DNA from 2 places in the Rahnella inusitata genome. Region 2 is predicted to be linked to the other one. Evidence: riboswitches for the same ligand, from Rfam matches in the RefSeq annotation. Region 2 holds a riboswitch; the other holds the start of a gene.
What was found. A riboswitch is a leader RNA that binds a small molecule or an ion and turns the genes downstream of it on or off. The one in region 2 is predicted to bind thiamine pyrophosphate.

Region 1 (5,858 bases), 1.9 Mb from region 2:
CAGCGTGATCGGCGAGTGTGAAAACGCCGTGGAAGCGCTGGGAGCTATCAACCGGCTGCAACCCGACGTGGTGTTTCTCGATATCCATATGCCGCGCATCAGCGGGCTGGAGCTGGTCGGGATGATCGACGCTGAGCGTATGCCGCACATCGTATTTCTCACCGCCTATGACGAATATGCCCTGCAGGCGTTCGAAGAGAACGTTTTTGATTATCTGCTCAAGCCGGTACAGGCATCGCGGCTGGAGAAAACCCTATGTCGTCTGCGTAAGCATCTGCCGGAACAAAATATCACCGCGCTGATGGCCGGAGAACCGGATCTGGCGCTGATCCCCTGCTGCGGCCAGAACCGCATTTATCTGCTTTCCTTCGACGAGGTGATTTTTGTCAGTTCGCGCGTCAGCGGCGTCTTCGTAAACCGCGCCGATGGCAGTGAATGTTTTACAGAACTGACACTGCGCACCCTGGAAAATCGGACGCAGCTGCTGCGTTGCCACCGGCAGTTTTTGATCAACATAAGCCATCTGCGGGAAATTCGTTTTGACGACAGCGGGCTGGCGGAGTTGGTGATGAAAAACCAGGTGCGCGTACCGGTCAGCCGTCGCTATCTGAAAGCCCTGAAAGCTCAACTGGGGCTCTGAGGCACGCCGTTCATCCCTGCATTTTGCCGCTTAAATCGCTATGCCGCCGCTGACCTAAACAGCGGACGCGCTTTCTACAGGGCTTTGCTACGTTGCACCGGATTATTCCTCATCCGGAGAACAACAAGATGCAACACGCACTGACTTTTGTCATCGCGACTCTGTGTATCCTGACCATCTGCTACCGATTTTACGGCGTGTTTTTCGTCCGTAAAGTGCTGAAAGCCGATGATGCTCAGGTCACGCCGTCGCATTTACTGGAAGACGGGAAAGACTATGTCCCGACGAAGAAATGGGTGAACTTTGGCAGCCACTTTGCGGCAATTGCGGCGGCGGGGCCCCTGGTCGGCCCGGTGCTGGCGGCGCAGTACGGTTATCTGCCCGGCATGTTATGGCTGCTGATCGGTTGCGTGGTCGGCGGCGCGGTACACGATACCGTCGTGTTGTTCGCCTCGATGAAACACCGGGGTAAGTCCCTGTCGGAAGTCGCTAAGCGTGAACTCGGGCCGGTAGCTGGCTGGTGTACCGGGCTGGCGATGCTATTTATCATCACCATTACCATGGCGGGGTTGTCGATGGTGGTAGTACATGCCCTTGAGCGTAACCCGTGGGGCACGTTTGCCGTCTTCATGACCATCCCGGTGGCGATTTGCGTCGGCCTGTGGGAGCGTCTGACCGGCAGTATGAAAGCCGCTTCGTGGGCAGGCATTATCGCGATTATGGCCTGCGTGGTGATCGGGCCGTACATCCAGGCCTCGGCGTTTGGCGAATGGCTCAGCCTGCGCGCCTCGACGGTCAGTCTGGTCCTGCCGGTCTACGCTTTCTTCGCCACCGCTCTGCCGGTATGGATGTTACTGACGCCGCGCGGTTATCTCTCCAGCTTCATGAAAATCGGTGTGTTCGGCGCGCTGATCGTCGGCGTGGTGTTCATCAACCCGGAAATTCAGTTCCCGGCGATCACGCAGTTTATCCACGGTGGCGGCCCGGTGCTGGCCGGTCCGGTCTGGCCGTTTATCTCAATCACTATCGCCTGTGGCGCGATATCAGGTTTCCACGCATTTATCGGTTCCGGCACCACGCCCAAGCAAATAGACAAATGGAGTGACATTTTGCCGGTCGGTTTTGGGGCGATGTTAGCGGAGTGCGTGGTCGGCGTGATGGCGTTGATTGCCGCCACCGCGCTGCATCCGGCGGATTATTTTGCGATTAACTCCGCGCCAGAAGTGTTTGCCGGTCTTGGCATGCAGGTGGTGAATCTGCCGTCGCTTAGCCAGGAAATTGGCTTAGATCTGAGCGGGCGCACCGGCGGTGCCGTGACGCTGGCGGTGGGCATGGCAGATATCTTCACGCGCATCCCGTGGTTCAGCCATTTGTCCTCTTACTTCTTCCAGTTCGTGGTGATGTTCGAGGCGGTATTCATCCTGACAGCGGTCGATTCAGGCACCCGTGTGGCGCGCTATCTGTTGCAGGATTTCTTCGGTGACCTGTGGGCGCCGCTGAAACGCACTGACTGGTGGCCGGGCGCGGTGGCATGCAGTATTGTCGCCTGCCTGCTGTGGGGATATTTGCTGAACTCCGGCGATATTAACTCAGTCTGGGCGCTGTTTGGCGTCTCCAACCAGCTGATGGCTTCAATCGGCCTGATGATCGGCGCGACCATTATTCTGCGTCTGGCGGATAAGCGCCGCTATATGCTGACCTGCCTGATCCCGCTGGCGTATCTCTACGTGACCGTGAACTACGCGGCGTACTGGATGGTGGCTCACGTCTATTTCAATCCGCTGGCCAAAGGTTTTAATCTGTTCAACGGCACAATTTCTATCATCATGGTCGCGCTCGGCGCGGTAATTATGGTGGCATCCATCCTGCGCTGGATAAAACTGTGGCAGGCACGCAGTGAAGGCGTAGTGGAAGATGTGGCGGCGACGGTGTAAATCACGGTTATCTCATCAGCCCTGTCAATGGACAGGGCTTTTTTGTATCAATTGCTGATTGATCTTCCTGCCGTCCACACCAATAATGCTTCCTTGACTCGGGGTGCCGCTCTTGCAAAAGACAGGCTGAGATTTTACCCGTATTACCTGATCTGGATTATGCCAGCGTAGGGAAGTCAGGTATCTCTCCCGATGCCGCCTTCCTGAAAGCCGGTTGGGAGACTTATGAACGTCCGACCTTCCGTATTTCCCGGTGCGATTGCCGCCGGTTCTTTGCAACAACTCCGCCATTCATCACCGCTGGTCCACTGCCTGACCAACGACGTGGTGCAATCTTTTACTGCCAATGTTTTGCTAGCGCTGGGAGCGTCTCCGGCGATGGTGGTTGATCCTGCCGAAGCGGCGCAGTTTAGCGCCGTTGCTGATGCCTTACTGGTCAACGTAGGTACGCTGACGCATCCTCACGCCGATGCCATGCTGGCGGCTATTCAGGCGGTGAATCAGGCCGGAAAACCCTGGGTGCTGGATCCGGTGGCCGTTGGCGGACTGGGCTGGCGCACCGAATTCTGTCTCGACATCATCAAACTCAAACCCGCCGCCATTCGCGGCAACGCCTCGGAAATCCGCGCGCTCAGCCGTCTGAGTGCGTCCGGTCGCGGCGTCGACAGCGGTGATGACTCTCTTTCTGCCTTGCCCGCCGCGCAGCAGCTGGCGCATGAAACCGGCGCGATTGTCGCGGTCACCGGTGAGACAGATTATGTGACCGACGGCGATCGCTGTTGGGCGGTGCCGGGCGGCCATCCGATGATGACCCGCGTGGTCGGCACCGGCTGTGCGCTGTCGGCGGTGGTGGCCGCTTTCATTGCGTTGCCGGGCGACCGGCTCGATAACGTCGCGGCAGCCTGTCGCGTCATGTCCTGCGCCGGTGAACGTGCCTGCGCTACCGTCAAAGGGCCGGGCAGCTTTACGCCAGAGTTTCTCGATAATTTGTACGTAATGAACGGGGAGTGGTTAAACGGGGAGACGCAGCCATGAAGCGGATTAATGCGCTGACCATTGCAGGCACCGATCCGAGCGGCGGTGCCGGGATCCAGGCTGATCTCAAAACATTCTCGGCGCTCGGCGCTTACGGCACCAGCGTGATCACCGCGCTGGTGGCGCAAAACACCCGCGGCGTTCAGTCGGTTTATAATATCGAACCGGAATTTGTGGCGGCGCAGCTGGATTCTGTGCTCAGCGACGTACGCATCGACAGCACAAAAATCGGTATGCTGGCAAACAGCCAGATTGTGGAAGCGGTCGCGGAACGGCTCCGGCACTATCAGCCGCCGTTTGTGGTGCTTGATACCGTCATGCTGGCGAAAAGTGGCGATCCGTTATTGCTGCCGGAAGCGGTGGATGCAGTACGCCGGTTGCTGATCCCGCAGGTTTCGATCATCACGCCAAACCTGCCAGAAGCGGCAGCGTTACTGGAATGTGCGATAGCGACCAGCGAAGCGGAAATGCGTGAGCAGGGTGAAACCTTGCTGGCGATGGGGTGTGGCGCGGTGTTGATGAAGGGCGGTCATCTGAGTGATGAAGAAAGTCCTGACTGGCTATTTATGGCCGGTTCCCGTGAGCGTTTTACCGCGCCGCGTGTCAATACCCGCCATACTCACGGCACCGGCTGCACATTGTCTGCGGCGCTGGCGGCACTGCGCCCGCGTCACAACAACTGGGCGGATACCGTGCGCGAAGCCAAGACATATCTGCAACATGCGCTGATGCACGCCGACTCTCTTGAAGTGGGCCACGGCATCGGCCCGGTGCATCATTTTCACCGCTGGTGGTAGGGCGTTATTGACATCAATCAGGCGCTGCGTTGAGTTTCTGCCAGCGCCTGTTGAGTCTGATGAAACATGGACAGCGCCCGTTGTAAGTGCACGGCGTCGAACGGATTCAGCGGATAGAATTTTTCGTCTTTACGCGGGCGCAGCATCACGCGGATTTTATTCGCTGACATCCTTTCATAAAGATAGCTGGCGATGTCCTGATTCTCTTCATCTTTCCATGACAGCACCAGCGCCGCATGCTCACCGCTGCGGCGGCCAATAAACTGCTCGTTCAGCCAAAGACCTTCCAGATCGCCATCATTTTGCAATTTTTTGCCGCTAAACCACGGTGAATCTGCCAGCAACCACAGCGCCTGCGGTGTGATCTCTTCATGCAACTGTCGCCACATTGGACGGTTATTGTCCATCTGCCAGCAGGCCATACCAAGATAATCATTCAGCTCGCGCCAGTCATTTTCCAGCCGCTCTTTCAGTTCGGGATCCTGCACGTGCATAAACTGTTGCAGACCGCTGGCCTGTTCGCCCAGCTTGTTATAGGCGACCACCGTCATGGTGCGGGGTGTTCGGCGAAAGGTGACCCACAGCAGGATTTTAGGGATACGAAAAGTAATGGCCTGAATGGTCAGCTTGTAACGATTACCGCGAGACATTACCAGGCCGTTCGCGGTACCGCGTTTGTCCTGATAATTTCGCACCAGCACCACGCTGTTCTGGCCCATCCATCCGGTGAGGTAATGTTCTTTCTCGCTTTCCGCCACGTCGAGATCGCGGGCGATCTGGCTGATTTTTTCTTCATCCAGCTGGGCGAGGGACAGTGACTCTTCAGCACTGTAAAAGCTTTTCTTCAGGGAGGCAGTAGCAGGCATAAGAATTTCCACGGTATCGATGTGGTTTACAGCTTACCTGAAGTTGTCATACAAATTTTAGGGTTAACCCGCAAAAATTAACCTAAAACGATCTGACGGCAGATTTATTCGGGATAATGCCTTTTACTCCGCATCAAACCAGTCGCTGTTTTGCTCGGCTATCGGGGTAATGGTAGAAATCATTTCCTGCAAATGAAGGCGGATGGCATTTTCAGCGGCGTCCGGGTCATGCGCTTTCAGAGCGTCGAAAATGGCATAGTGCTGCGCGATAAGATTTTCCGGCGGGGAGACTTTGCTGAGTGTCAGGAACCGTACGCGATCCATCGTCGCTTTGATGTGTTCGACGGTTTCCCATGCCAGACGGCAGTCGATAATTTGCGCGATAGTGCGGTGAAAATCATCGTCGAGCAACAGAAATTCCTGCGTTTGCTGGCTTTTTGCCGCCAGCGTCTGACGCTCAAGATTATGTTCCAGCAGCGCCAGATCTTTATCCGTGGCAACCATAGCAGCACGGCGAACCACGGCGGTTTCAACGGCCTCACGAATGAAACGGCCATCGGCGACGCGCTTGGATGAAATCTTCATC
Region 2 (5,858 bases):
CGCATCTGGTCAGCCCGGCAATGGCTGCGGCGGCAGCGGTGACTGGCCGTTTCGCTGATATTCGTGAACTGAACTGAGGAAAACACCATGGCTAAATTTACCCAACACATTGGTCTGGTGGTTCCGCTGGATGCCGCTAACGTCGATACCGATGCCATCATTCCGAAACAGTTTTTGCAGAAAGTAACCCGTACCGGTTTCGGTCAGCACCTGTTTAACGACTGGCGTTTTCTGGACGACGCCGGTCAGGTGCCTAACCCGGATTTCGTGCTGAATAAGCCGCGCTATAAAGGTGCGAGCATTTTACTGGCGCGCGAAAACTTTGGCTGCGGTTCTTCCCGTGAACATGCGCCGTGGGCGCTGACCGACTACGGTTTCCACGCGGTGATCGCGCCAAGCTTTGCCGATATATTTTACGGTAACTCGTTCAATAACCAGTTACTGCCCATCACCCTGAGCGATGCAGAAATTGATGAGCTGTTCGCGCTGGTGAATGATAATGAAGGCATTACCTTTGAAGTGGATCTGGAAGCGCAGACCGTCAAAGCCGGTGATAAAAGCTATCCGTTTGTGATCGACAGCTTCCGCCGTCACTGCATGATTAACGGTCTGGACAGCATCGGTCTGACGCTGCAACACGAAGAAAACATCTCCGCTTACGAGAAGAATCAGCCTGCCTTTATGAACTGATTCCACCCCCGAAAGCATAAAAAAACCCGCGACTGTCGCGGGTTTTTCTTTTCATATCATTCAGACGTCTTTGACTTTATACATCAGGCCTAATGCGATAATCGCCAGCCCCGTCGCCACCCAGTACACCGGATAATGCCCGAAGCTTTCGACGATAAAGCCTTGCAATAATCCCGCGCAGATAACGCCAGTGGAAATGCTGTTGGTGAACAACGTCGTCGCTGAACCCGCACGACCCGGCATCAGATCCTGAAAATAGAGCATCCCGATACCCGCCACGATACCGATGAAAATCGCGTTAAACAGCTGGAGGATCATCAGCGCGGCTTTGAACTGGAACAAAACCAGTCCGGCGTAGAAAACCACCCCGCTGGCCACCGCATACAGCATCAGCTTGCGCTTACCGGTGCGTTTGACCAGATAACCCGCCAGCAACATCGCCGGAATTTCGAGCCCTGCCGCCGTCCCCATCAGCAAGCCCGCCAGCCCTTCCGGCAGCCCCAATTCGCTGGTGATGTAAAGCGGCATATCAATCACGTACATGATGTTGCAGGTCCACATCAGCAGGGAGGCGAAGAACAGAAGACGCACATCTTTATTGCGCCACGCGCTGACCGGCACCACTTTTTCATCCACCGGCTGCTCGACGCGCGGTACCGACGGCAGGAAGAACACGATCATCAGGATGCTGCCGACAAACACCGCGGCGGCGCTCAGGTACATCGGCGTAAATCCGTAATTCAGCGCCAGCATGAAGGAAAGCGGCGGGCCGAGTACCCACGCCAGCGAGAGCATCGCACGCATCATTGAGCTGAACATCACCACTTCGCTCGATGAGCGATCGGCATGTTCACGCGCCAGCGCGAACAGCTGCGGCATTGAGGCATTCCCGATCGCCGCCAGCAATACGCCGACGGTGATCAGCACCAGATAGTCGCGGCTGAACGCAAAGACCAGACTGTTACCGATGGCCATCAGGCAGCAAAAGATCAGCAGCTTGCGGCGGTCACCTTTGTTATCAGAACGGTTCGCCAGCAGGAAACTGATCGCAATCCCGGCGATGGCGTTGACGGTATAAAAGAAGCCGACCCACAGCGGGCGAACTTTCACTTCATTGGTCAGAAACAGACTGAGCGTCGGTGCCTGTAATGCGCCAGCAATACCACACAGCAAGGACACCACCAGAAAGGTGACATAAATGGCATTAATACGAGGTTTTGGCATGACGTCGTCCCTGAGAAATGAAAGTCTTACAAACAAGACCCCCAGTGTAGCTAAGTTTTAAAGGGTTTCGAGGGGTTCTGAAAAATGGATATAAAAAAACCAGTGAGTTACCCCACTGGCTGGTGAAATTACACCATTACTCAGAAAATCGAATTGGGTCGAGCCTGTTGTCTGACTATCAAATCCTTCGACGGTATTGTTCTTCGTCAAGCGACTCCATATCCCACTGTGTCAGCCCGGACAGAATATCCATCCGATAATCGACCGGCACCCAGGACAGCCAGTCAGCATGATTTTTTGCCGCGTTGCGTTTAATGGCAGCGCTGCTGATTGCGGAGAAATAACGCTGATAAAAACGGGCATTCAACGTGCGTTTCATGATGACCTCCGGGTATTCACAACAGGCTTTCGTTGAGAAACAGTATCGGAGTAATATGGGGAAAGATAAATTGATGAAGATCGCCCTTGGAGTTCCCCTTTTATGACCTCACCGCGTTTGCAGCAGCAGTTCATCCGGTTGTGGCAGTCCTGTCATGGCGAAGAAACCGAAACGACCTTGCAGGCGCTGTCCGAGATCCTGAACTGTTCACGGCGGCACATGCGTTCATTGCTCAACGCCATGCAGGAACTGGGCTGGGTGGCGTGGGATGCCGAAGCCGGGCGCGGCAAACGTTCCAGACTGACATTCCTGTATACCGGCCTGGCGCTACAGCAGCAGCGCGCCGAAGAGCTTGTTGAGCAGGATAAAGTCGATCAGCTGGTTCAACTGGTGGGCGATAAAACACAGGTGCGTCAGATGTTGCTATCGCAACTTGGACGCAGCTTCCGTCAGGGCAAACATATTCTGCGCGTGCTGTATTACCGCCCACTGTTTAACCTGTTGCCCGGCACCATGTTGCGTCGTTCTGAGACGCATATCGCCCGGCAAATCTTCAGCGGCCTGACGCGCATAAATGAGGAAAAAGGGGAAGTTGAAGCCGATTTAGCTCATCACTGGCAGGAAATCACACCGCTGCATTGGCGGTTTTATCTGCGTCCGGCGATCCATTTCCATCATGGCCGTGAACTCGAGATGGCGGATATCATCGCCACATTTACCCGCCTGCAACAGGCTCACCGGTTATTTAGCAATCTCTCGTCAGTTTCCTCACCCACACCCAATGTGATCGATATCCATCTGCTGACCCCCGACCGCTGGCTGCCGTGGCTGTTTGGCAATGTTCACGCCATGATCCTGCCGCAGGAGTGGCAGTCGCTGCCGGACTTTGCCCGGCATCCGGTCGGCACCGGTCCTTACGCCGTGGTGCGCAATCAGAAAACGCAGCTGCGTATCCGCGCGTTTGACGAGTATTTCGGTTTTCGCGCGCTGATAGATGAAGTGAATATCTGGGTGCTGCCGGAGCTGACCGAAGATCTGGTCCATTCCGGTGTCCAGTTACAGGCGGATGAATCAGGTAATAGCGAGCTGGAAAGCCGTCTGGAGGAAGGCTGCTATTTCTTGCTGTTCGATCAGCGTTCGCCGGTCGGCCAGCAGGATGAAATCCGCGAATGGCTCTGTGAACTGCTCAGCCCGATTGCATTACTTAACGCCGCAGAACCGATTTACCAGCGCTACTGGTCGCCAGCCTACGGCCTGTTGCCACGCTGGCATCATAAAGATTCGCAGGCGCGCCCGATAAAACCGCAAGGGCTGACGCACATTACGCTGACGTTTTACAGCGAGCATTCGGAGCATCACGCGATCTGCAACGCACTGCGCCCGCTGCTGGCAGCGGAAGGCATCGAGCTGATTATTCAGATTGTGGATTACGCCGTCTGGCATCGCGGCGAGGCGAAAAGCGACTTGTGGCTCGGCAGCGCCAACTTCACCCTGCCGCTGGAATTCTCTCTGTTCGCGACATTCTTCGAGCTGCCGTTGGCCGCGCACTGTTTCAGCAATGACATGAGCGAAGACGCCGCGTTATGGCAGGCGGGTAAATTCTCCATGGCCGAATGGAGCCAGAAACAGGTTGCCAGCCATCATATTCATCCGCTGTTCCATCACTGGTTAGTGTTGCAGGGCCAGCGCAGCATGCGCGGCGTACGCATGAACACTCTTGGGTGGTTTGACTTCAAATCCGCCTGGTTTGCGCCCCCCGACAGTTAATCGGACTATCGCATCGCGCCGTTAATCTCTAGAATGACATTCGTTCTCAACGGGGTGCCCAACTTGTTAAAGCAGCGATGTAAACGCCGCGAGCAAGTTTGGCTGAGATTTAGACCCGTCGAACCTGATCCGGTTGATACCGGCGGAGGGATTTGAGACTGCGCCTTGCTCACTCAAAATCCTTTGCCCCTTTATTTTTTTGGAGCGCAAAGTTGAAAAAATTATTGTCCTGCCTGCTGTTACTTTCTGCACCTGCATTTGCTGCAAAACCTGTCCTGACCGTATACACCTACGACTCTTTCTCTGCCGACTGGGGCCCTGGCCCTGCCATCAAAAAAGCCTTTGAAGCGCAATGCGGCTGCGAACTGAAATACGTCGCGCTGGAAGACGGCGTGTCTTTGCTCAACCGTCTGCGGATGGAAGGCAAAAACAGCAAAGCGGACGTCGTGCTTGGGCTGGATAACAACCTGTTGCAAGCTGCGGAGCAAACCGGGCTTTTCGCCAAAGCACCGAAAACCGACGCCAAACTGGCTGTCCCCGGCGGCTGGGATAACAGTACGTTCGTGCCTTACGACTACGGCTATTTCGCGTTCGTCTACGACAAAAACAAACTGAAGAATCCGCCGAAAAGTCTCGATGAACTGATCAACAGCGATCAGAACTGGAAAGTGATCTACGAAGATCCGCGCACCAGCACGCCGGGTCTGGGTCTGATGCTGTGGATGCAAAAAGTCTATGGCGATAAAGCGCCACAAGAATGGCAGAAGCTGGCGAAGAAAACCGTCACCGTCACCAAAGGCTGGAGCGAGGCCTACGGTTTGTTCCTCAAAGGCGAAAGCGATCTGGTGCTGAGTTACACCACCTCTCCGGCGTATCACATCATCGAAGAGAAGAAGGATAACTACGCGGCGGCCAATTTCACCGAAGGTCATTACATGCAGGTGGAAGTGGCAGGCCAGCTGGCGAACAGCAAGCAACCGAAGCTGGCTGAACAGTTTATGAAATTCGTCACTACCGACGGTTTCCAGAAAGTAATACCGACCGGTAACTGGATGTATCCGGTGATCGCCACACCGCTGCCCGATGCCTTTAATCAGCTGACGGTACCCGCGAAATCCCTGCAATACAGCGCACAGGACGTCGCCACTCACCGCACAGAATGGATCCAGGCATGGCAGAACGCAGTCAGCCGTTGATCCCGCGCTGGCTGTGGCCGGGCGCGGTGGCATCGCTGGCGATGCTGCTGGTTGCCGCGCTGGCGTTAGGCTCTCTGTGGCGTCACGCGCCGCAGATGAGCGGCGCCTCGCTGTGGCAGGATCCCTATCTCTGGCATGTGATCCGTTTTACTTTCTGGCAGGCGTTGCTTTCGGCGCTCTGCTCGGTGCTGCCCGCAATTTTGCTGGCGCGGGCGCTGTTCCGCCGCCGTTTTCCTGGCCGTCAGTTACTACTTCGTTTATGCGCCATGACGCTGGTGCTGCCGGTGCTGGTGGCCGTGTTTGGCATTCTCAGCGTCTACGGCAGACAAGGCTGGCTGGCGCAGCTGTGCGGCTGGCTCGGTATGGATTATCATTTTTCGCCCTATGGCTTACAGGGCATTTTGCTGGCGCACATCTTCTTCAATCTGCCGCTCGCCACCCGCCTGTTGTTGCAGGCGCTGGAGAATATCGCTGTAGAACAGCGCCAGCTTGCCGCGCAGCTGGGCATGAATGCGTGGCAGCAATTTCGTTTTGTCGAATGGCCTGCCCTGCGCCGTCAGATTTTCCCCGCCGCAGCCCTGATTTTCATGCTGTGTTTTGCC

Region 1: another riboswitch for thiamine pyrophosphate. It lies ahead of thiM (hydroxyethylthiazole kinase); the one in region 2 lies ahead of thiB (thiamine ABC transporter substrate binding subunit).

Annotation. Positions count from the first base shown of each region.
Region 1 covers NZ_CP065024.1:1,550,529-1,556,386, forward strand. The annotation lists gene btsR (two-component system response regulator BtsR) at 1-640, shown strand, start outside; gene I2123_RS07310 (carbon starvation CstA family protein) at 769-2,574, shown strand; TPP riboswitch at 2,664-2,765, shown strand; gene thiM (hydroxyethylthiazole kinase) at 2,800-3,609, shown strand; gene thiD (bifunctional hydroxymethylpyrimidine kinase/phosphomethylpyrimidine kinase) at 3,606-4,406, shown strand; gene I2123_RS07325 (hypothetical protein) at 4,424-5,272, opposite strand; gene I2123_RS07330 (GntR family transcriptional regulator) at 5,396-5,858, opposite strand, start outside.
Region 2 covers NZ_CP065024.1:4,340,368-4,346,225, forward strand. The annotation lists gene leuC (3-isopropylmalate dehydratase large subunit) at 1-77, shown strand, start outside; gene leuD (3-isopropylmalate dehydratase small subunit) at 88-690, shown strand; gene I2123_RS20315 (MFS transporter) at 751-1,914, opposite strand; gene sgrT (glucose uptake inhibitor SgrT) at 2,093-2,293, opposite strand; gene sgrR (HTH-type transcriptional regulator SgrR) at 2,396-4,060, shown strand; TPP riboswitch at 4,101-4,229, shown strand; gene thiB (thiamine ABC transporter substrate binding subunit) at 4,273-5,256, shown strand; gene thiP (thiamine/thiamine pyrophosphate ABC transporter permease ThiP) at 5,232-5,858, shown strand, end outside.